DNA from 4 places in the Rhizobium sp. S163 genome. Region 1 is predicted to be linked to each of the others. Evidence: riboswitches for the same ligand, from Rfam matches in the RefSeq annotation. Region 1 holds a riboswitch; each other region holds the start of a gene.
The links. Region 1 has a riboswitch for cobalamin ahead of cobU (bifunctional adenosylcobinamide kinase/adenosylcobinamide-phosphate guanylyltransferase). Riboswitches for the same ligand answer to the same signal wherever they lie in the genome.

Region 2: linked by a shared signal. The riboswitch ahead of nrdH (glutaredoxin-like protein NrdH) and the one ahead of cobU (bifunctional adenosylcobinamide kinase/adenosylcobinamide-phosphate guanylyltransferase) in region 1 are both predicted to bind cobalamin.
Region 3: linked by a shared signal. The riboswitch ahead of bluB (5,6-dimethylbenzimidazole synthase) and the one ahead of cobU (bifunctional adenosylcobinamide kinase/adenosylcobinamide-phosphate guanylyltransferase) in region 1 are both predicted to bind cobalamin.
Region 4: linked by a shared signal. The riboswitch ahead of QTL96_RS11295 (ABC transporter substrate-binding protein) and the one ahead of cobU (bifunctional adenosylcobinamide kinase/adenosylcobinamide-phosphate guanylyltransferase) in region 1 are both predicted to bind cobalamin.

The regions. Positions count from the first base shown of each region.
Region 1 covers NZ_JAUDSA010000003.1:582,838-588,837, reverse strand. Annotated here, with positions in the region: gene QTL96_RS03005 (entericidin) at 1-142, shown strand, start outside; gene QTL96_RS03000 (hypothetical protein) at 149-496, opposite strand; gene QTL96_RS02995 (cobyric acid synthase) at 939-2,393, shown strand; gene QTL96_RS02990 (chloride channel protein) at 2,390-4,180, opposite strand; cobalamin riboswitch at 4,427-4,820, shown strand; gene cobU (bifunctional adenosylcobinamide kinase/adenosylcobinamide-phosphate guanylyltransferase) at 5,105-5,623, shown strand; gene cobW (cobalamin biosynthesis protein CobW) at 5,628-6,000, shown strand, end outside.
Region 2 covers NZ_JAUDSA010000007.1:105,264-111,263, reverse strand. Annotated here, with positions in the region: gene nrdF (class 1b ribonucleoside-diphosphate reductase subunit beta) at 1-145, opposite strand, end outside; gene nrdE (class 1b ribonucleoside-diphosphate reductase subunit alpha) at 161-2,329, opposite strand; gene nrdI (class Ib ribonucleoside-diphosphate reductase assembly flavoprotein NrdI) at 2,299-2,712, opposite strand; gene nrdH (glutaredoxin-like protein NrdH) at 2,723-2,944, opposite strand; cobalamin riboswitch at 3,194-3,416, opposite strand; gene QTL96_RS09165 (SCO family protein) at 3,751-4,353, opposite strand; gene QTL96_RS09160 (copper uptake system-associated protein) at 4,350-5,267, opposite strand; gene QTL96_RS09155 (PepSY domain-containing protein) at 5,282-6,000, opposite strand, start outside.
Region 3 covers NZ_JAUDSA010000003.1:325,450-331,449, forward strand. Annotated here, with positions in the region: gene QTL96_RS01730 (NADP-dependent malic enzyme) at 1-40, shown strand, start outside; gene QTL96_RS01735 (DUF2865 domain-containing protein) at 169-1,287, shown strand; gene bluB (5,6-dimethylbenzimidazole synthase) at 1,301-1,987, opposite strand; cobalamin riboswitch at 2,027-2,212, opposite strand; gene QTL96_RS01745 (hypothetical protein) at 2,238-3,071, opposite strand; gene QTL96_RS01750 (LTA synthase family protein) at 3,346-5,241, shown strand; gene QTL96_RS01755 (DUF1003 domain-containing protein) at 5,329-5,853, shown strand.
Region 4 covers NZ_JAUDSA010000012.1:299,017-305,016, forward strand. Annotated here, with positions in the region: gene QTL96_RS11275 (ethanolamine ammonia-lyase subunit EutB) at 1-570, opposite strand, end outside; gene QTL96_RS11280 (class I SAM-dependent methyltransferase) at 829-1,632, opposite strand; gene QTL96_RS11285 (ABC transporter ATP-binding protein) at 1,639-2,409, opposite strand; gene QTL96_RS11290 (iron chelate uptake ABC transporter family permease subunit) at 2,406-3,446, opposite strand; gene QTL96_RS11295 (ABC transporter substrate-binding protein) at 3,443-4,474, opposite strand; cobalamin riboswitch at 4,719-4,958, opposite strand; gene QTL96_RS11300 (cytochrome c family protein) at 5,007-5,393, opposite strand; gene QTL96_RS11305 (ABC transporter substrate-binding protein) at 5,511-6,000, opposite strand, start outside.

The sequences.
Region 1 (6,000 bases):
AAAGATTGGTGCTGCCATCATGCTTCTGTTCACTCTGGCCTCTTGCGCCAACACCATCCGTGGCGTCGGCCGCGACGCGGCCAACACCGTCAATGCTACGCAGGATGCCGGCCGCAGCGTCAATCACGCCGCGAAGCGCTAAGCCGGCTCAGATCTGCGCCGACGGATAGGCTTTTTCCAGTCCGCCGGACGCCGTCAGGCCCTTGCGGAAGGCGGCATAGGTCGGATGCTGGCTGGACTTGGAAGCTTCCATCAAACGAATCTGGAGACGCGGCGGCGCTGCGTCCCCAACCCATTTCCCTAATGCCTCGAGCTTCAGCGTGTTCAGGAACGGTGCGCGCGACGCATTGTCGAGGTGACGATGGATGCCATCGAGCAGGCTGTCGTCCTGCGCCGGATTTTCCATGATCAGCCCAAGATAGGATTTGTCCTGTTCGCCCAGCGCGGAAAACTTGGCGGCGATCGTCTCGGAATTGGGAAACGGGGCTGAGGTCATCGTCATTCTCCATGTCGTGTCATTCGTCGCTTGAAGCGGCGAGTCGTCTTTGGCGACTTATATGCAACGCGCTTGCTTGCGGAAACCTGTCGCCCGTGCGGCAGCCTGTCTCAACCCGCTCATATCGTTGCCGAAACAAAATCGTCAAAAGGGCGCGAATTCATATTTGGTTAAGTCCTCACTAACCATCCGGTAACAATGTGGCGCTAAGAATAGCGACGTGGCGGGGGACAACCGCTGCTTCTCCGGATCAGGTGTTGCGTCCCGGGGAACGTGAGCTTGGCCGTGTATGGGCAAAGCGCCAGCGTATTTCGGCAAGCCGCGCGACCTTAAGGTCTGCGCGGCTTTCGCATTTCAAGCGGCTGCGATTGAGCCGTTGCGATTGACCGGGGCTGAAACGCCGTTGTACGCCGTCTTCAGTTTTGAGGAGACGCCGCGCCAAATGACCAAAGCCATCATGCTGCAAGGAACCGGCTCGGATGTCGGCAAGACGGTGCTCGTTGCCGGCCTGTGTCGGCTGGCGGCCAATCGCGGCATCTCGGTGCGCCCGTTCAAGCCGCAGAACATGTCGAACAATGCCGCGGTCGCCGATGATGGCGGCGAGATCGGGCGGGCGCAGTGGCTGCAGTCGATGGCAGCGCGTGTGCCATCCTCCGTGCACATGAACCCGGTGCTCTTGAAGCCGCAATCGGATGTCGGCAGCCAGATCATCGTGCAGGGCAAGGTTTGGGGGCAGGCCAAGGGCCGCGATTACCAGCGTCTCAAGCCGCAATTGCTCGACTATGTCACCGAGAGCTTCGAGGAGGTTTCGCGTGGTGCCGATCTTGTCATCGTCGAGGGGGCGGGGTCGCCGGCCGAGATCAACCTGCGGCCGGGCGATATCGCCAATATGGGCTTTGCGACGCGCGCCGACGTGCCCGTAGTTCTGGTCGGCGATATCGATCGTGGCGGCGTTATCGCCTCGCTGGTCGGGACGCACACGATCCTGTCTGACGAGGATCGGGCGATGATCTCGGGCTATATCATCAACAAATTTCGCGGCGACGTGTCGCTTTTCGATGACGGGATCGCTGCTGTCGGGCGGTTCACCGGCTGGCCCTGTTTCGGCGTCGTACCGTGGCTGAAGGCCGCCGCGCGGCTGCCGGCCGAGGATTCGGTGGCGCTGGAGCGGCTGGCGAGGGGGCAGGCCGGGGCGCTGAAGATCGCGGTTCCCGTGTTGCCGCGGATCGCGAATTTCGACGATCTCGATCCGCTGCTGGCCGAGCCGGATGTGGAACTGGTGTTCGTTCGTGCCGACGAACGGTTGCCTGCCGATGCGCAGCTGATCATTCTTCCGGGGTCGAAATCGACCATTTCCGATCTTGCGGATTTCAGGATGCAGGGTTGGGATAAAGATCTCGCCGCGCATATCAGGCGTGGAGGACGCGTCATCGGCATTTGCGGCGGCTACCAGATGCTAGGGCACATGGTGCGTGATCCGCTGGGCATCGAAGGGAGTGTGCGCGAGATCGAGGGGCTCGGGCTGCTCGATGTCGAGACCGTCATGGACGCGGAGAAGACGGTACGCAACAGCATGGCGGTTTCGGCGGAGAATGGTGAGGCGCTCTCGGGCTACCAGATCCATCTCGGGGTCACCGAAGGCGCCGACCGTGTTCGGCCCTTCGCGATCGTCGACGGCAAGCCTGACGGAGCGAGCTCTAGCGACGGGAAGGTCGTTGGGACGTATCTGCACGGGCTGTTTGCGAGTGACGGTTACCGGTCCCGGCTGCTTGCAAGCTTCGGCCTGACAGGCCAAAGCCGCGACTATCGCGCCGGCGTCGAGCAGGCGCTCGACGAGGTGGCTGCCGAGCTCGAAGCTCATCTGGACAAGCGCTGGCTGGACAACCTGTTGGGTTAGATTTCGCCCGAGACCTCGCGGCGGCGGCGGTCCAGTTCTTCGCTGTAGCGGCGCAGCGTGTGGGCTTCGCTGAGCTGGCCGACCACCGTGCGCTCGACGAGATTGTTGACGACGGCGAGCGCTTCGCTCTCGGTCTTGTCGAAGATCGCGGCGGCCTGCTTGGCATTCATCTGCGGGGTCAGGAAGTCGTTGCGGTAGCGCACGAATTCGTCGAGGCCCTTGCTCTCGTCGGCGGTGTCGGTGAGGTTGGCGTAGATATCGGGCACGAGCACGAGGCCGGCATATTTGCCGCTGTCTTCGACCAGGATCACGCGCTGGGCCGAGCCGATCGGGAAGCTTTCCTTGAATTGGTCGATGCTGATGCCGACCTTCGCGGTCTTGACGTCGGCACGCATCAACTTGTTGACCGTCAGATTGCGGATCCAGCCGACATCGTGGGCGCTGCGGATGCTTTCGCCGCGCAGGTGGAAACGCCATGTGGCGAAGGAGTAGCCGAAGGTGCTGCGGACGACGAGCGACGAGGTGATGACGGCGGCCAAGACCAGGGCGGTTATTGGAAAATCGCCGGTGATTTCGAGCGCCAAGAAAGTCATGGTCAACGGTCCGCCGATGACGGCGACGGCAAGCGAGCTCATGCCGACAACGGCATAGATGATCGGCGTCAGCGTTGCATGGGCGAAATAGGGGGCCGAGTAGGCGAAGAACTTGCCGAGCAGCGCGCCCATGAACAGCGAGGCGAAGAACAGGCCACCACGGAAGCCGGAGCCGATCGAGATCGCCGAGGCCAGCGCCTTCAGCAGGAAAAGGCCGATCAGCACGGGAATCACGACCTCACGATCGAGATTGAGATGCAGCGCGCCATGGCCTGCCGACAGCACCTGCGGCGTCACCAGCGCGAGCAGCCCGACGATGATGCCGCCAAGCGCCGGGCGGAAGGGCAGCGCGATCGAGCTGCGGCGTGCGAGCTCCTCGATAAAGGCGACGCCCTGCATGATCAGGATGCCGATGCCGGCGCAGAAGGCGCCGAGCAGGATGGCGGGCACGTAATCGGCCGGCATGACCGTTCCGAAATCGCCGACATCGATGATGAAATCGCTGCCGGCCAGCAGCCGGGCGACCAGCGTGGAAACGAGCGCCGAGACGACGACCGGCGTCAGTGACACGATCGTATAGGTGCCGATGATGAGCTCGAAGGCGTAGAAGGCGCCGGTCAGTGGGGCGTTGAAGGCAGCGGCGATGGCGCCGGCGGCGCCGCAGCCGACGAGAACGCGTAGGTCGGCGCGGCGCAGCTGAAGCTTGAAGCCGAGCTTCGAGGCGATGCCGGACGCCAACTGCGTATAGCCGGCCTCAAGGCCGACGGAGGCGCCGAAGCCGTTGGAGATCAGGTTCTGGATCGCGACGATGATGCTGTCGGTCAAGGACAGGCGGCCGCCATGCAGCGCGTTCGCCTCGATCGGGTCGACCATCGGCTTCTTGCGTGTTTTCGCCAGCACATACATCAACAAGCCGAGCAGGATGCCGCCGCAGACGGGGGCCGCCATCAGCAGGAACTTGTCGTCGATCTGCGAGGAGCTCAATCGCTCGACATCGCTGATCCCGAAGATCAGGCTGTGCATCTCACGCGAGATCAAGCTCATGCCGGTGACGGCGAGGCCAGACGTGACGCCGATCAACGCGCCAGCCAGCACCATGCCCATTTCGCTGCGTCTCAGGAGCGCGCGCATGCGCCCGGCGTCGAGCAGTGTGTGTAGCGGGCCAAGCCGTCTAAGATTGATTTTCAGGCGCATGATGGGGAAACTAGGCGGGCGAAAGCCCGTTCAAGGGTGGCGAAGGAGGGGACATTTGCGGTGCTGCGCCGCATGCGCTGCAAATGCGGCAAAAACCCGGCTGACGCAACAAGTTTTTATGACATTAAGTCTCTGATAATAGACGATAAATCTGGTAGAGATGATCGTCTTGAGAGTTGATATCAATCAATTTGGCCGGTGGGCGCGATTGGCGGTCGATTGACTTCGCAGTCGCGCTTGCCTAACCATGGATCGATAACGGATGGTTCCGGATCGCCAAAAGCGGTGCGGATGAAAAGGGAATGTGACGGGGTGGACCCAACCAGGGCGCTTTCATCACAGCCGACCCCGCGACTGTAGAGCGGTCAGGGTCTTCCGTCCGACGCCGGATGCATTCTTGTCGGCTGCCTGCGTGGTGCAGGCAGGCGAGCGGCTGAAGGCGGCGGAAAAGCCACTGGCAATGCAAGCCATGATCAACCGGGGTTGGACGCCTCTAAATCTACGAATCGTCCGCCTTTTCATGATTGCAGCCGGGAAGGCGAGGAAGAACCGATGGCACGATCGGGATGGCCTGCGTGGCTATCCCGATCGTCGCCTGGACCCGCGAGCCAGGAGACCTGCCAATCGTGCCGGGCGAAAAGCCCACCCCTGGGCAAGTGTGCCCAATGCCAGCACGGAGGTTGTCATGGCAGACAATGAGATTTTGGCGTCGGTGTCAGGCCGGACGCACTTCCATCGTTCCCTCATTCCTGTGCTCGTCACAGGAATCCAGCCACCGCGCGTCCGCGCGGTGAATGACTGCTCACGGCTGGATCGTTGGTCTCTCGCGCCCGAGGACTTGGGCGCACTGGATTCCTGTGACAAGCACAGGAATGAGGGAGATCGTGGTGGATGGCACCGCTTATCGCCGGAAACCGTTCCGGCATGACCACCGCATCCTCTACGCTCATCCTCGGCGGCGCCCGCTCCGGCAAGTCGCGCTTTGCGGAGCAGCTCGTCATCGACAGCGGCCTCGAGCGCCACTACATCGCCACCGGCCGCGCCTGGGACGAGGAGATGCGCGCGCGGATCGATCAGCACAAGGCCGATCGCGGTGATCTCTGGACCACGCATGAGGAGCCGCTCGATCTCGCGGGCCGGCTTGCCGTGATCGATGGCGAGGGGCGGGCGGTGCTTGTGGATTGCCTGACGCTCTGGGTCACCAATCTGATGATGCAGGAGCGCGACATGGCGGCGGAGTTCGCTGCACTGGCCGCCCATCTGCCGAAGGCGAAGGCGCGCCTCGTGATGGTTTCCAATGAAGTCGGCCTCGGCATCGTGCCCGAGAACCGCATGGCGCGCGAATTTCGCGACCATGCAGGGCGGCTGCACCAGATGATCGCGGCGGTCGCCGCAGATGTGTATTTTATCGCGGCGGGACTGCCGCTGAAAATGAAGGGTTGAATTGATGAACCAGCAGAAGATCCCCGCCACCGTTATCACCGGCTTTCTCGGCGCCGGCAAGACGACGATGATCCGCAACCTGTTGACCAATGCGGGCGGCAAGAAGATCGCGCTCATCATCAACGAATTCGGCGATCTCGGCGTCGATGGCGAAGTGCTGAAGGGCTGCGGCGCCGAGAATTGCACCGAGGACGATATCATCGAGCTTACCAATGGCTGCATCTGCTGCACCGTGGCCGACGATTTCATCCCGACGATGAGCAAGCTTCTGGAGCGCGAGAACCGTCCGGACCATATCGTCATCGAGACCTCTGGCCTTGCCCTGCCGCAGCCGCTGGTCGCCGCCTTCAACTGGCCCGACATCCGTACGCAAGTGA
Region 2 (6,000 bases), on a different contig from region 1:
ACAGCGGCACCTTTTCCGGCAGCCAGAAATTGCCGGTAAGGCGGTTCCAGACCTCGAGGTCCTTGTCATCCTCGATCCGGTTCCAGTTGATGGCGCGCACGGACGCGGCGACCTTCGGGGTTTTGGTCTTCACTTGAATGTTCATCTTGCTCACCTGGGATCAAAGGGCGCAGGAGACGCAGCCCTGCACTTCCGTGCCGGTCAGCGCCATCTGGCGAAGGCGGATGTAGTAGATGGTCTTGATGCCCTTCTTCCACGCATAGATCTGCGCCTTGTTGATGTCGCGCGTCGTCGCGGTGTCGCGGAAGAACAGCGTCAGCGACAGGCCCTGGTCGACATGCTGGGTGGCCGCCGCATAGGTGTCGATGATCTTCTCCGGCCCGATCTCGTAGGCATCCTGATAATAGTCGAGATTGTCGTTGGTCATGAAGGCGGCCGGGTAGTAGACGCGGCCAATCTTGCCTTCCTTGCGGATCTCGATCTTGGAGACGATCGGGTGGATCGAGGAGGTCGAGTGATTGATGTAGGAGATCGATCCCGTCGGCGGCACGGCCTGCAGGTTCTGGTTATAAAGCCCACCTTCCATGACAGCCTTCTTCAACTCCAGCCAGTCGCCCTGCGTCGGGATGTGGATGCCTGCCGTCTCAAACAGTTCAGCCACGCGCGCCGTCGCTGGCATCCATTCGCTTTCAGTGTACTTGTCGAAATAGTCGCCCGACGCGTACTTCGAGTTCTCGAAGCCCTTAAAGCTCTGGCCACGCTCGACCGCGAGCCGGTTCGACGCGCGGATGGCATGATAGGTTACGGTGTAGAAGTAGATGTTGGTGAAATCGACGCCCTCTTCGGAACCGTAATAGATGCGTTCGCGGGCAAGATAGCCGTGAAGGTTCATCTGGCCGAGACCGATCGCGTGGCTGTCGGCATTGCCCTTGGCGACCGATGGGACCGAGGTGATATTGCTCATGTCGGAAACGGCGGTCAGCGCCCTGATCGATGTTTCGATCGTCTTGCCGAAATCAGCCGAGTCCATCGCCGCGGCGATGTTCAGCGAGCCGAGATTGCAGGAGATATCCTTGCCCATGTGATCGTAGGAGAGATCGGCATCATAGGTGCTGGCATCGCTAACCTGCAGGATTTCCGAGCACAGATTGCTCATGGTGATGCGCCCGGCGATCGGGTTCGCCTTGTTCACCGTGTCTTCGAACATGATGTAGGGATAACCGCTCTCGAACTGGATCTCGGCTATCACCTGGAAGAAGTCACGCGCCTTGATCTTTTTCTTCTTGATCCTGGAGTCGGCCACCATCTCGCGGTATTTCTCGGTGACCGAGATCTCGCTGAAGGCGACGCCATAGACGCGTTCGACGTCGTAGGGCGAGAACAGGTACATGTCCTCGTTGTTCTTGGCGAGTTCGAAGGTGATATCGGGCACGACGACGCCGAGCGACAGCGTTTTGATACGGATCTTCTCGTCGGCATTCTCGCGCTTGGTGTCGAGGAAGCGCATGATGTCGGGGTGGTGGGCATTGAGGTAGACAGCTCCCGCGCCCTGGCGCGCGCCGAGCTGGTTGGCGTAGGAGAAACTATCTTCCAGGAGCTTCATGACCGGGATGACGCCCGACGACTGGTTTTCGATCTGCTTGATCGGCGCGCCGGCCTCGCGCAGGTTCGTCAGAGACAGGGCGACCCCGCCGCCGCGCTTGGAAAGCTGCAGCGCCGAATTGATGCCGCGGGCGATGCTCTCCATGTTGTCCTCGATGCGTAGCAGGAAGCACGAGACGAGTTCGCCGCGCTGCTTCTTGCCCGCATTGAGGAAGGTCGGCGTCGCCGGCTGGAAGCGGCCGGAAATGATCTCGTCGACCATATCGCGGGCGAGCCCCTCATTGCCGCGCGCCAGCGCCAGAGCCACCATGCAGATGCGGTCTTCGTAGCGCTCCAGATAGCGCTTTCCGTCGAAGGTCTTCAGCGTGTAGCTGGTGTAATATTTGAAGGCGCCGAGGAAGGTCGGGAAGCGGAACTTCTTGTCGTAGGCGTGGTCGAACAGATCGCGGACGAAGTTGAACGAGTACTGGTCCAGCACCTCCTGCTCGTAGTACCCCTCCGTCACGAGGTAATCGAGCTTCTCCCTGAGATTATGGAAGAAGACAGTGTTCTGGTTCACGTGCTGCAGGAAATACTGCTTCGCCGCCTGCCGATCCTTGTCGAGCTGAATCCTGCCGTCCTCGTCATAGAGGTTCAGCATCGCGTTCAGCGCGTGATAGTCGAGCGTCGCGTCGGCTATCTTGGTGTCTGTCGCCTTCAAGGGGCGTTCGAGAACTGCCGTGTCCAAAATCGTTCCAATCCGTGTGTGACATTGGCGACATCCTCATCCGTGCCGAGAAGCTCGAACCTGTAGAGGTAAGGCACCTGGCATTTCTTGGATATGATGTCGCCGGCAAGCCCGAAGGTCTCGCCGAAGTTGCTGTTGCCCGCGGCAATCACGCCCCGGAGGTTCGAACGGTTGTCCGCATCGTTGAGGAAGCGGATGACCTGTTTGGGCACGGCGCCCTTGCCGCCGTCGCCGCAATAGGTCGGGACAACAAGCACAAAGGGACGTTGCGCGGTCAGCGTGAGCTGCGCACTGACGGGAATGCGCGATGCCGGCAGCCCGAGTTTTTCGACAAAGCGATGGGTGTTCTCGGATCTGCTGGAGAAATAGACGAGCTCACCCACCGGCCGATCCTCAGGCCAGCGCGCTGATCATGTCCGGACGGAAGCCCGCCCAGTGCAGGTCGCCGGCGACGACGACGGGAACCTGGCGATAGCCGAGACCTTGCACGAGCTCGTAAGCCGCCGTGTCGGTCGAGACGTCGATCACGTCATAGTTGATCCCCTGGCGGTCAAGCGCGCGGGTGGTCGCCGTGCATTGGACGCAGGCGGGCTTGCTGTAGACGGTAATGCTCATGATAATCCCCGTGTCGGATAGGCGTGCGATAGCGATCGGACATCCGCCGATGTCCGGGCAAAAATGATGGATGATGAAAGCAGCCGCTTGCGGTCGCCGGACGCTCAGGCGCCCGTCACTCGCGCTGACGGAACTCGAAACTTAAGATCATAAGACTTGCACCCCGAAGTGGCTCATGCGGCGGTCAGGGGAAGCGGTACGCACGGCAACATCCCGCACGCAATCGCGACCTTCCGGACACCCCGCCCGTGGACGTTCTCGTTACAAGGCAGGTCTCCTGGCTTGCGGGTCGTCACACCCGATCTGCCTTCCCAATGCCCTCAAGGCATCAGTGGACGTATCGATCGAATGCTCACCGCTTACAGTTGCGGGGGCAGCTCCGGCATTACTTGGCCCATCATGGGCCTCACGCACCGTATTCCCGTCTTAGCTTCCGACGCGAATCGAAAGAACCTTGAACACTAGATATAGTATACGAGGCTAAAATCTCGTCAACGGGTGCGAGTGGTTATTCTCATCTTCCTTCGCAACGGATCCAAGGGCTGGGGATCAAGGGCAGGGGATGACGGGGGGGGCAAACAGCGAAAAACCATGAGCAAGCCATGGGCCAGGCGTCGGATACCGGTCCTGTTGCCACTCAAAGCCAATGCTGACGCACTGCTGATTACGGATGCGTCACGAGGCACTAAAGCCTCAACGTGACCGCGGCTCCAACTTCGATGTAAAAAGCCATCACCGTGCGAATGGCGCAGCGCCCAGGTCCGCTCGACATATGGCGCTTCTCCACTCGTTAAATGACGGTTATCTCAAACGCCTTTAGGTTCGCTGAGCAGCAGATGACGGATCTTTGCAATCGCATCTTCCCGGTCGGCACCATAGGGGATCAATCCCTTCAGGCGGCCGTCTGCACCAATCAGAAGCAATGAGACCGTGTGGCTCATGTGATAGTCACCGTCCTCGCTGGCCTCCTTTGCGGCATGGATAAACCAGCCATCGGCCACCTTCTTCATCTCGTCTGGGCTTCCGGTAATACCGCGAATGCGCGAGCTGAAGGCGGTGACGTAGTTGTGCATCACCTCCTGCGTGTCACGCTCCGGATCGATGGAGAAGAACAAAGCGTTCAGGGACTTTCCCTGATCTCCAAGAGCATTCATCCAATCGACCACCTCGTACATCGTTGTCGGGCAAACCTCCGGGCAATTCGTGTATCCGAAATAAACCAGCGCGGGGCGGCCGTGGAAGATCGATTGGTCGACAGCGTTTCCGCGATCGTCGATGAGGGAGAAGCTGGCATCGAAGCGACCAGTTCGCGGTTCATCGGCATAAACCCATATCATGACGCCGATCAAGGCGAGGAAGAGCGCACCGCCGGCTGACAACGCGGTGATTGCAAGCGTTCGCGCTTTCATTGTGCATGCCCCTCATGTCCACTATGGCTACTGTCTGCGCTCGTCTCCTTTCCCATCATCACGGTGCCTTCGAAACTGGCAAAGAGTGAAACGACATTGGGATCGAGCTTTGCCTCGGCTGCGCGTAGCGAAGACGACAGGGCCGACGCGTCGCCAGTCGACAGGCCGATCTTCTCCAGAGACGCAGCATCCTTGATCCCATCTCCGCTGCAAAGATGCAGTCGCCAGCCGTGCGCGGTTTTCATAAGAAGAGCCCGACCACCCCGGCCATCTTGTTGCCATCCGGCAATCGCCCAATCACCCTGGACAACGACCGGTTCAACAACGAGCGGCTTTTCCGGTCGATCAAACATGATCTTCAGTGTCGCGGGAATCGATTGAGAAGGGTCATCCGGGGCCGCTTTCGCGTCCATGTCCATGCCCGGCATCTCCATCGACGTGTGGTCGCTTCCGTCGCGTCCAACGTAGAGCGGCCCAGCGATCGGACCGACATCGAACATGACGTCGACGCTACCGGCTCGTTCGAACGTCAACGTGGCCTTGATCTCTTCTCCTTGCTTGAAGGGTTGTTGGACATCCATGAACATCAGATGGCTCCCGCCGGGTTGCAGATCAACTGTCTGCCCGGAAGGCACGTCGATGCCGTCTTTCATCTCCCGCATGACCATGATGCCGTTGCTGGTGCTCATTTCGTGCATCTGCACTGATCGGGCTCGATCGGCACTTGCTGAGACCAATTTGTCGGCTTGTGTTCCATTATTCCTGATGGTGAGGTAGCCACCACCAACCTTGGCGCCTGGCACCATGGCACGAACGGCGGGCCTTTCGATACTGATGGGGCCGATGCTGGCCTCGTGTGCAAGGGCCGAAGTGCTCAGAAAAAGTCCTGCGAGTAAAACTGCGAATTTCGCCATTGTGTCGCCTCCGTTCAGGCAAATGCGCGCCGAAGCGGCGGGATTGTTCGGATGAAGGCCTGATCGATTAGTATCATCGCCGCGATGGCAATTCCCGTCAGCGGGAACGCAAGCGCGAAGACAAGCGCAATCGACCAAAGACCAACATAGACCGACCGGCGGGGCGGGGCTGGAGGAACACCGATCCGGCCAGAGGGACGTCGCTTCCACCACATGACCACCCCACTCACGCAGCAGAGAATAATACCAAGGCAGGTGGCCAGCATCAGGAACTGGTTGAGGCGACCGAATTCCTGCCCCTGATGAACGTTGATGCCCCACTCGATGGCTCTGCCAAAAACCGGGTATTGTCCATAGGAGATGTCCACGAGCGGCTTTGCGGAATACTGATCGATATGGATCATCCGTTCCCTCGAGAGATCATCCGGGTAGACTGCCGCGGAGTAGACGCCTGTTTCGTCGACAGGCACTGCCATATCGAAGCCTGGCATCAACCCTGCGGCCCTCGCGACCTCGACTGCGCGGTTCAGGCCGATTGGCGCCTTCGACTGCGCAGCTGCAATATCAGAAAGTGGAACGGGGGCTTGTTCGACGGCCCAACCAACGACGGGAAGAATGTCCTGCGTTACCTTTTGTGACTTGGGAACGTCATCCCAGAGCTGCGCGGGATAGCCGAGGCCATGGTTGCCGAGCCAAGCCTGGACGTTGGCGCCCCAGTATCCCGACCAGGGCA
Region 3 (6,000 bases), 260 kb from region 1:
GGCGGCCCTCGCGGTTGTCGAGGCGTCCCAGCCGGCGTAATTTGCCTTGGACGCTGAAAATGCGCTAGGCTCAGAGCGGCAGCTTGTTAAGACAAGCAATGTATATCGAAGGGCGGGCCATGGTCCGCCCTTCGCCATTTGGTATTTGCTCACGTACGGGACGATGCCTTGAAACGCCTCACGCTGGCCGCAGCACTCCTGATTGCCCTTTCCGCCCCTGCCTATGCGCAGCTGGCGCCGATCTGCGGTCAGTTGCGCGCCCGTCTGGCGACCATCCCGGAAACGATCGGCGGCGGCACGTCGCCTGAAATACGCCGCTTCGCCAGCGCCATCACCGAACAGAACCTCGAGCTTCGCAAGCTGCGCAGCGACCAGCGCCGCAACGGCTGCAGCAGCGGCAGCATGGTGGTCATCGGCGGCGACAATGCGGGCTATTGCAGCGAGCTTGAACAAGCCGAGGCGAAGATGCTCGACAACATCGCCGACCTGCAGATGCGTCGCGATGATCTGCGCACGCAAAGCCCGGACGCCCGCCTGCGCAACGAACTCTTCGCCGCACTCGACGAAAACAACTGCAATGCGCCAGTGCAGCAGTACGAAGAGCCGCAATATGCGAACCCGCCCAGCATCGACGATCAGGCGATGCGCAGCAACACCTTCATTCCTCTCGGCGGCGAGCGTCAGCGCTCCTACGAGTTCTCGCCCGGCGGCCAGCCGCTCACGCATCTGAACACGATCTGCGTGCGCAGCTGCGACGGCGGCTTCTTCCCCATCCGCTCGAACGCCACCTCTTTCGACTTCGCCCGCGACGCCAACACCTGCCAGCAGATGTGCCCCGGCATCGAAACCGAGCTCTACTATCACGACGTTTCCAGCGGCGAGACCGAGAACATGATCTCGGCCTCGACAGGCGCGCCCTACAGCGCCATGCCGAATGCATTCGCCTACAAGAACCGCAAGCCCGGCGAAAAATCCTCCTGCAGCTGCAATCTGCCCGCCTATTACGAACAGATGCGCCGCAACCAGTCTGTGAGCGCCCCGCCGCCGCAGAGCTCGATTACCACGATCGAAACCCCGAACACCGCCGCCGCCAAGCCCGAAAGCCCGGTCACGCCAGAGCAGCCGGCGCCCCAGGCGCAGGTCCCCGACCGCCCCTACGATGCCAGTGCCGGCAAGGTGCGCCAGGTGGGTCCGCAGTTCCTCGCCGGCGATCAGGGATCGATCGACCTCAAGCACCCTGCCATGCCGGGCGCCCAGCCGCAGCAACCGCCGGCGCAGAAGCAATAGCAGGCGTCGCGGGCTATGCGCTCCCGCCCCAGCGATCCGCGAACACCAGCTCCTCCAACGGCAGCCGCTGCCGCCAGCCCTTCACCGCGAGCTCCGGCTCCTCGTAGAGCCGGTCGACATAGCCGACACAGAGCCAGGCGACGATCTCGATCCGCTCAGGCACACCGAGCGCCCGCTTCAGATCCGCCTCATGGAAAATGCTCACCCAGCCGACGCCGACGCCTTCGGCGCGCGCCGCAAGCCACAGGTTCTGCACCGCGCAGACGGTGGAGTAGGAATCCATCCGACTATTGTGCGTCCGCCCGAGCACCACGTCGCCGCAGCGATCCGGATCGCAGGTCACGCAGATGCCGACGGATGCCGTGCGAATGCCCTCGAGTTTCAAGGCGCGGTAGGCCTGCTGCCGCTCGCCGGAAAACATCTCCGCCGCCTCGGCATTGGCCTTGGCAAAGGCCTCCCACACGGTCGATCGCACGGCCTCATCGCGAACGACGATGAAATTCCACGGCTGCATGAAGCCGACAGACGGCGCATGATGGGCAGCAGCCAGCAGCCGTCCAATCACATCATCAGGCACCGGATCCGGCAGGAACTCGGATCGCACGTCGCGTCTGGTCTCGATGGCTCTGTAAACGGCGTCGCGCTCGCTCGTCGAAAAGGCACCGGCTCTCGCAAGAGAGCCAGATTGGTCTGGTCGCATCGTCAATCCCCAACAACACAACCGGCCGCTGTCCAGGCGGTCAGTCTATGATTGTCGGGCCGGTCTTCTGACTTGGCGTCATCCGTCTGCCACGCCTTCCCGGCAAAAAGCGCCAGTGGCATCAAGCGGCAGACGTCGGCCTTACAGCGTTGGGCACGTTCCGGTCTCGCACCGAATTCCCGATTCTCCCGCAAGCCTGCGGGCACCCGACGCGCCACCTATGCCGACAAACCGCGCATGATGCAATCGCTCAAGCCTCGACCGGGAAATATCGCACATAGGCGAACTCGTCACCACCAGGTGACCAGTTGGGAACATTGATCGATCCCTGCCCACCGAAAAGTTCGAACAGCGTCGTGAGATTTCCCCCGTCCATATCCATGATCCGCATTCGCACATGCTTGTCGCGCGGATGATCGAAGACATCGGGGTCGTAGGAGATCAGCACTACCTTGTCGTTGTTGGGCGATGGATGCGCGAACCAGTTGCCGTAGTTGTCGTGCGTCACCTGCTCGACGCCTGTGCCGTCGGGATGGATACGCCATATCTGCATCAGGCCGGTGCGGCTGGAGTTGAAATAGATCCAGCGCCCGTCGGCCGAATAATCCGGTCCGTCATTGCGCCCTTCGCCATGCGTCAACCGGCGCTCTTCGCCGCCGGTCACGTCGATCGTGTAGATATCGAACAGGTCGCCGCGAATGCCGCAATAGGCGAGCTCCTTCCCGTCAGGCGACCAGCCATGCCAGTAGGACGGATGATTGGTGGTCACCAGCTGCGGCGTCCCACCCTCGATCGGCAGCGTGTAGATCGCCGATTTTCCGAACTCAACCTTGTCGGAGATGACGATACGGGTGCCATCGGGCGAAATCCCGTGGTCGTTGTTGCAGGCGGTCGCGAAGCCGGTATCGACATGCTCGACCTTCGCCGAGCCGTCGAGCGCCAGGCGATAAAGCAGGCCTTCGTCGTTGAGCAGGAGATAGCTGCCGTCACGGGCGTAATTGGGCGCTTCGACCAGTCTCTCGGTCTGCCAGATCACACGGGCCTCACCCGTCTTGACGTTGTAGATCTCGACGGAACTGCGCATGCAAACTCTCCTCTGACGCGAACATATCCATGACCTACGACAGCTAAATAAGGCACGCAAGGATCGCCCGCGCGCGGCAATGGGAGGCTCCATCCGGAGCCCACGCGAAATGAGGCAATTGGCTGCCGAAAAGTTTGTGATCAAAAAAGCGTTAAGCCCGCGAAACAACTATGGTTCATCTAGCGTTCATGACGAAGATGTGACAGTTCGATGACGTTAAGATGACACTGGAGTTCCGCCATTGATCGCCCAAGTTTTCAAGTCCGGAGCGGCAATGCGCGAAGCGGCTCTCTATGGCGGCGTTGGCGCGGATACCCGCCCCTCCATTCTGCGCGGCGCAATTGCAGTCGCCCTGACGGCGGTGATGGCGTTGCTTGCAACCTTCTCGGTCGAGGTGATCGCCCGCGGCGGCGCAACCGACGTCGGCGCGTTTCTGTCTTCTACGGCGCGCCCCGGCATGACCACGGTCATGATGCTTACCATCGTGATGCTGTGCGTCGATGCCGTCCTCGGTCGCCGTTTCCTCTCTGCACTGGTCGTCCTGCCGCTCGTCCTCGTCCCCGCGCTCGTCTCCAATCAGAAGCAGCACTACCTCTCCGATCCGCTCTATCCCTCGGACATGCTGTTCGGCCGCCAGATATTCGAACTCCTGCCCGTCATGGTTCGCGACCGCCCGATGACGGCTATCGCGGTTGCCGTCGGCATCCTGCTCTCCGTCACTGGCCTCGTGCTGGCATGGCGCTACGCCTGGCGCCGCCTGCCGAAAATGGCGCGCCGCAACCGTATCCGTAATCTCTGCCTGACGGTTCCAGTCATCGCCGCCTTCGGCTCGCTGATGGATTACTCGCAATATTCCTATATCCGCGACCGCCTGCAGGTGGTGCCGATGATGTGGGACCAGAAAGAGAACTACCGCAGCAACGGCTTCATCCTCGCCTTCATCTTCAACATTCCGATGGCCGACGTCGCCTCGCCCGCCGGCCTCAATGCGCAGGCGCTCGATGCCATCCCGTCGCGCAATTACGGCTATCTCAGCGGTCCGAGCGACAAGCCTGACGTCATCATGCTGATGAGCGAATCCTTCTGGGATCCGACGCGTCTGAAGACGCTGAAATTCTCCGAAGACCCGATGCCGACGATCCGCGCGGCCCAATCCGGCCACGTCTTCTCGCCCGAGTTCGGCGGCATGACCGCCAATGTCGAGTTCGAGGCGCTGACCGGCTTCTCCAATGCGTTCCTGCCTTATGGCAGCATCCCCTACCAGCAGTATATCCGCAACGACATCCCGTCGCTTGCCACCTTCTTCCGCGGCGAAGGCTATGCGGCCCGTGCGCTACATCCGTTCAGCGGCTGGTTCTGGAACCGCAACGAGGTCTACAAGGATTTCGGCTTCGAGGAATTCCGCACCGAAGAAACCATGCCGACCATGGAAAAGCGCGGCATCTTCGCCTCCGACGACAGCCTGATGAAGGAGATCATGCAGGAAGCCGACGGGCTCGACCGGCCCTTCTTCTTCTTCGCGGTCACTCTGCAGGGACATGGCCCGTACGAGGCCAACCGCTACGCCAACAACACGGTCGACTTCACCGGCAATCTGACCGACGCCGACCGCGCCACGCTCGCCACCTATACGCAGGGCGTCAAGGAGGCAGACGACAGCTTCAAGATGCTGACAGAATGGGCCTCCAAGCGCGATCGCGAGACGATCATCGTGCTCTGGGGCGACCACCTGCCGCCGCTCGGCAGCGTCTATACCAACACCGGCTACATGCCCGACCAGGTCGCGACGCGCCGCGCCTCCGTCAGCGTCATGAAGCGGGAGCACGAGACGCCGCTGGTCATCTGGTCAAACCGCAAGGGCGTCAAGCAGAACGTCGGCACCATCAGCCCGTCGCAGCTGCCCTATCACGTGCTGAAATTCGCGGGCTACGAGCACCCGTTCTATACCGGCTTCCTCGGTCGCGTGCAGAAGAAGTACCCGATCGTCGACCGCTACCAGCTGATTACCCGCGACAACACCGCCTCGCCGGATTGGGTTCGCGACGCCAAGACCATCGATCCACTGGTCCGCGACTATCGCTATCTCCAGCACGATGTGATGTTCGGCAAGGCGCAGACCGTCGAGCGCTTCTTCCCGCAGCATTCCTGGCTGCGCGCTGAGGGCTCCTGAGCACGGCAGACATGCACGTTGCCGCATTGCATTCCTGGCGCAGAACGGAATACTCCCCGCCAACAAAAGTTGATCGGGAGTCGCGCCATGAACAATCTCTCCAGTTTCGTCCACCTGCATTTCGACAAGTCCGCCAACGAACTCGGCGACATCGAAAAGCGCGTGCTGGAAAAGGCGCATGCGCGCAAGATCATCTCGACGGATATCAACGCCGTACTGAAAGCCGAATCCTCCTTCGGCGAGCGGATGGCAGATAGCATCGCGCGCGTCGGCGGTTCCTGGGCGTTCATCACCACCTTCCTGGTCTTCCTGGCGGTCTGGTGCGTGATCAACACGATCATCCTGTCGACCCGCGCCTTCGACCCCTACCCCTTCATCTTCCTCAATCTCGTCCTCTCCATGATCGCCGCCATCCAGGCCCCGATCATCATGATGTCCCAAAACCGCCAGGCCGAGCGCGATCGCTTCGAGGCGGCGAAGGACTATGAGGTCAACCTGAAGGCCGAGCTGGAAGTGCTGTCGCTGCACCAGAAGATCGACATGCAGGTGATGACCGAGATCGCCGCGCTGCGTGAGGATATCGCCAGATTGACCCAGAAGCTCGGTAACTGATCCTGGGCTGGCGAACAGATTAGCCGGCCACAGGAATAGCGCGCCATTTCCGTACACCCTGATATCTTGCGGGTACACGCATGGGGTTTATTAGGTAAGCAAAAATTAAGACGGTTAAATGTATCCTTCGGTTGTCCTCGCTACGGC
Region 4 (6,000 bases), on a different contig from region 1:
GATGACGGCGTCGCCGGAGCCCATCAATAGACCGTCGATCGCCGAAGCGGCAATGCCGCGGCTGTCGTCGGTCGGATGGTTCGGCTGGTTGCGGGTCGACAAGCGGCCGGTGAGGCCGAGCGTGTTGCGAAAGCGCGTGACGACCTGCCGTTTGGCGGCGACGGCGATCAGATCCTGCAGCCGCATGATTTTCGAGACGGCCGCCAGCATTTCCGGCGTGATGCCATAGGTGATCGCCTCGAGTGCCCGCTGATCCGTTTCTGGCTTCAGCAACCACTCGCGAAACTCGCCCACAGTGAACGAACTGATCGGCGCGAAAGCTTGCGCGTCGAACTGCCTTGAAATCAGCGCCGAGACCTCGTCGATCTCCGATGGAATGACTTCTTCGGCGAGAAAAGCCTTCAGTGGCAGATCGGCAAGTGCCATCTGGGCTGCGAGCCGCTCGACCGGTCCGCTCGCCGCGATACCCGCGAGCTGATCGCCGGAGCGATCCGGCGTCGCTTTTGCGAGGAGGTCCTTAAGATCGCGAAAGCCGAAGCGCGTTCGTTCGATCGTCGTGCTGTATGCCATTGTGGGAGTCCTAGCGTTCAAGGGTTCAGACCGTCCCGATCCGATCGGGCTGGCTGACAGGCGTAATCCTCCCTTGAGACTGCCGGCGCTCGGCCTTTTGAGACGGTGATCCGGCCTCCCGTGCCGATCACCGCAAGCATGAGCGCCATGCCGTTATGCGCAGATGACCTCGTCTAGCCGATCACGTCAACATGCTGCGATGGCAACAGGCTGCAAAATTCGCCGACGGCATCAAATCCACCGCCTTTGCGCGATAGATCAGGCCTCTTCACCTTGCGAGACGCCGGCGGATTTGGCCACGAGAATGAAGCGCCGATAGACCAGCGTCCGAAGCCGGTTACGCAGATTGGCGCCGCGCCGCTGCGCCTTCGCGATCGGTCCATGCGACGCGATCTCGAAACCTATGAAGCCGGCCTGCGTCAATTGCGGAACAAGATCATCTGGCCGCAGGCCGGCGCCGAAGGGGAGCGCGGACATGATCGCCGAATGGCGCTCGCTCATCGCGCCATCATAATGCCGATCCGCGCCGCAGAAACGATCGATCCGGCGGATGAGCCATGCTGCGGCGCGGCCGAGCCTTGTCGGCTTCGCCCAGTCGCCGTCGAAGACCAATAGCGTGCCACCCGGCTTCAGCACGCGATGCCACTCGCCGAATGCCTTTGCGGGATCGGTCAGCGTCCACACCAGATGCCGGCAGATGATGGCATCGTAGCGGCCATCCGGCTCCATCGGATTTTCAGCGTCTGCCAGCACAAAGCGCAACCGTTCCTTGCCGGTATGCTTGGCCTTGGCGATTGACAGCATGGCCTCGGAGAAATCCAGCGCGGTCACATCATGGCCGAGATCGTGGATCACCGCCGTGACCTCGCCGGTTCCACAGGCAAGTTCGAGGACACGCAACGACGTCGGCCCCAGATGATCGCGCATCGGCTGCTGCCAGGCGTCGAACTCCGGTCCACTCGGTATCCTGTGGCCGAAGGCAAGATCGAAAGTCTGCGAGCGCTTGGACCAGTAGTCCCGGATCTCTTCCTTCAAATCGAAATTGGTTTGTCTGATGGACATCGAACCTCAAGAAATACAGCCAAGAAAATGGATATGCTGCCGACCATGATGCGGCGAGCGCTCGATATGGGCGCGCACTCCGAACACATCGGCGATCAAGCCTTCGGTCAATACCTCGTCCGCCGGTCCGACCGCAACAAGCCGACCCTGGCTAAGCACAGCAATCCTGTCGCAAAACATGGCGGCGAGGTTCAGATCATGCAGCGCAACGATGCTGGTGACCGGCAGCTTGGCAACCAGCGACAGGATTTCGAGCTGATGCTGGATGTCGAGGTGATTGGTCGGCTCGTCGAGCAGAAGCTCGGTCGGCGTCTGCGCCAGCGCGCGGGCGATATGCACCCGCTGCCGCTCGCCGCCCGACAGCGTATGCCAGAGCTGCCGCGCCTTCTCGACCATGCCCACCTGCCGCAGCGCATTCTCGACCGCTTCTTCATCATTGGCGCTCCACGGCGCCAACGGACCGCGATGTGGCGTGCGCCCGAGACGGACGACCTCAGTGACCGTCACCTGTGTTTCCGTCGTGGCCTGCTGCTCGACAAAGGCAACACGCCGGGCAATGTCGCGGCGTGCCAGCGTGTCGATGCCGGTATCGCCGAGTGCAATGACACCGCTCTTCACCTTTCGCAGCCCGCCGATCAACCGCAGCAGGCTGGACTTTCCCGAACCGTTCGGCCCGATTAGGCCCAGCGTCTGGCCGGTGGGGACCTCGAGACTTATGCCCTTGACAACAAGCACGCCTGACGTTGCCCAGTGCACATCGCTGATGGAAATGCTCATGCGGGCCGCCTCGCCTTGTAGAGAATGAGCGCGAATGCCGGCGCGCCGAAGAGCGCGGTGACCACGCCGATCGGCAACACCTGCTGCGGGATGATGACGCGCGAGACGATATCGGCGACCACCATGAAGATCGCTCCGGATATCGCCGTTGCCGGTAACAGGCGCCCATGCCCCGGCCCGACCACGAAACGCGCCGCATGCGGAATGACCAGCCCGACGAAGCCGATCGAGCCGACGATGCTGACCATCGTCGCGGTAAGCAGCGCCGTGAGCGCAAGCAGCACGATCCGGATACCAGCGACCGGAATGCCGAGCGCCGCCGCAGCATCGGTACCGAAAGTGAAGGCATCGAGCGCGCGGGCGTAAAGCATGCAGACGAGAAAGCCGGCGATTGCAACGGGAGCGGCAAGATAGACATCCGGCCAGCGTACGCCGGAAAGGCTGCCGAGCAGCCAGAACATGACGCCGCGCGCCTGCTCTGCATTTGCCGATGTCGTGACGATATAGGACGTCAGCGCGTTGAAGAGCTGCGAACCGGCGACACCTGCGAGGATGATACGGTCCGTCCCGCCGCCGGAGCCCACCGCCAGCAAAGACACCAGCAGGAACGCCGCGACCGCGCCGACGAAAGCGCCGGCGGAAAGCGTCAACACGCCATAGCCGAAACCGAGGATCATGACGGCGACGGCCCCGGTGGACGCGCCGGCCGAGATGCCGAGTACATAGGGCTCGGCCAGCGGATTGCGCAGCAACGCCTGCAGCACCGCGCCGCATAGCGCAAGAGCCGCTCCGGCGCTGGCGGCGACAAGCGCGCGGCTCAGGCGATAATCCCAGATGATGCCTTCATGGATGCGGCTGAGTTCAAAGCCGGTGCCAAGCAAGCGGTTCGCAACGGCCTTGGCCGTCGTGTCGACAGGAATGGAGATCTCGCCGATAGACACGGCGAGACTGATGACAAAGCCCAATGCCACGACGGCAAGGACGAAGAGCACGAGCAGCGCTCTCCATCCCCGGTGGGCTATCGACGCGTGCCTCACTTGGAAAGACCGAAGGACTTGATGCCGGCGGCAAGGCGTTCCAGGCCGTCGATGGTACGGATCGTCGGGTTCATCGACTGCGCATCCATCTCGACGAAGTGCCTGTTCTTGACGGCATCGAGCTGGCTGGTGACCGGGTCCTTTTCAAGGAAGTCGATCTTAACCTTCGGATCGTCGGCAGCGTAGCGGCGACGGTCCATGGTGGCGATGACGATGACTGCAGGGTTGGCCTGCGCGATCGTTTCCCAACCGACCAGCGGCCACTCTTCCTCGGTGCTGACGACGTTGCGGGCGCCGAGCGTTTTCAGAATATAGGCCGGAGCGCTGTTCTTGCCGGCGATAAAGGCATCGCCCTGCACTTCCTTGCTGGAAAACCAGAAGGCGACAGGCAGATCCTTCGCCGACCCGCCAAGCGATGCCACGGCATCCGCTTCGCGCTTCTTCAAGTCAGCGATCAGGGCCGCGCCGCGATCCTGGATATCGTAGATCTCCGCCAGTTCGGCGATCTCCTGGTAAATCAGCTCCATGGTGAAGAGCTCACTGCGCACGCCGTCGCCACCATCGGTGTTGACCTTCGCGACGCAATCAGCCGGCGAGACATAGGTCTTGATGCCAAGACCGGCGAACTGCTCGCGCTTGCCGACCGAGCCTTGCGTGCCGACATGCCATTCGAACTCGGCCGCAACCAAGTCCGGCTCCTGGCCGACGACGGATTCGAAACTCGGATCATTGTCGGCCAGCCGCTTGATCCCCTTGTTGACCTCGGCATAGGCGGGCAGCACCGGCCCGACCCAGACCGCCGTGCCTACGATCTTGTCGGCAAGGCCGAGCGAGTAGAGAATTTCGGTCATGCCCTGGCCGATCGACACCGTCTTCTTCGGCGCGCTGTCGAATGTCACCTGCTGGCCGCAATTGGTGATCGTCAGCGGGTAGGTCGTTGCCGCTGCATGGGCGGCGGGGAGAAAGGTGGTAAAGGTGCAAGCCGTCGCGATCGAAAGCAGCGCGGTTCGCAGGATGATGCGGTTCATATTGGTCCTCATGTATGACTGAAGCCCGCAGCCGACTGGCCGCGGCTGTGAAACTCGACGCGGGGACCGCCGCGGATGATGCAGGACGACACAGCAGAGCGCTCGCCTGAAATCATGCGGCGGCGAAAACTATCGTTGGATCACGGACATGAGATTTGTGGAGGGGAATAAAGCGGGGCCGCGCCAGCGGCTGACGTCAAAAACCATCATATGATGCTCCTCTCCGGACAACCCCGTCCGGGATGGTGGACACTGTTTTGACGGCAGGTCTCCTGGCTTGCGAATATGCACCTGACATCTGCCTTCCCACGAAGAGCTTCGCAGTGGCATGGCGTTCGAGACGAACACCACAAGAACATCAGGCAATCCGCTTACAGTTGCGGGGGCAGCCACGGTCTTGGCCCCATTCGGGTCGTCCGCACCGTGTTCCCTATTAATCCCGTCGGAAGTCATCCCTTCGGGAACCATCAGGTGTGACTTAGGCGATCCGGCGCCGAGGCGTCAAGCCGTGGCGGACCGACATTTGGCGCGTCTAGGGATTGGCTCGGAGATAGCCGATCAGGTCGGTGATCTCCGACGTCGTCCATAGGCCGCCGAAGCTCATCTTCGTTCCCGGCACTTTCTTCTTGGGGTTTGATAGAAATTCCGAGAGCGCCGCCTCGTCCCAGACAAGTCCGCCGGCACCGGCCGTCTTCATCGCTTCGGAATATCGGTAGTCGGGCAAGCTTCCGGCTGGACGGCCGACGACACCCTTCAGATGCGGGCCGAAACCGTTGCGATCGGAATCGACCTTGTGACAGGCAACGCACAGCCTGAACACCCGCCGTCCATGCTCGACATCCTCGGCGGATGCCGCGGATGTCGTCACGAGCAGGCTCGCGATCGAACAGATCGACGGAAGGATTGAGCGCTTTTTCATATGTCGATGGCCTGTCGTTGTGTTTGCCAAATGCATCTGCTTAGCCAACAAAGCACATAGGCGCCCAGACCAGACTGGTGCGACATGGGAGCACATCCCCCATGTCGCCTGGCGCTTCTACTGCGCGGTCTTGATCTTGGTGACCTCTTCGGCGCTCAATTCGCCGACCGTCGTCACCTCGCCATTGCTGATCTTCCACAGGCGGAACGGACCGGTGATATCGCCGTACTTGTCGAAGCTGACAGGGCCGATGACACCTTCATACTTCACCGGCTTGCCGTTCTTGATGAGCTGCAGCGCCTTGGCGAACTCTTCCTTGCCGGCATGGATGGGCGTGCCGCCCTCGGCGACAACTTCCGGCATGGCTGCCTTGATGGCGGCCGCATCGGCCTTGCCGGCCTTGGCAATGGCCAGCGCCACGATCGCACCCGCGTCATAAGAGCGGTCGGCGGCCGGGGCCGAAGGCGAGATGCCGCCGGAGAAGGCTTCGTAGTTGCCGGTGAAATACTCGGTCGACGCCGTCGGGCTGGTACCCGAGGAGGTGCCGTAGGCGTTCTCCAGATACTGCGCGCCGACGCTCTCGATGAAGTCCTTGGAGTTCATGCCG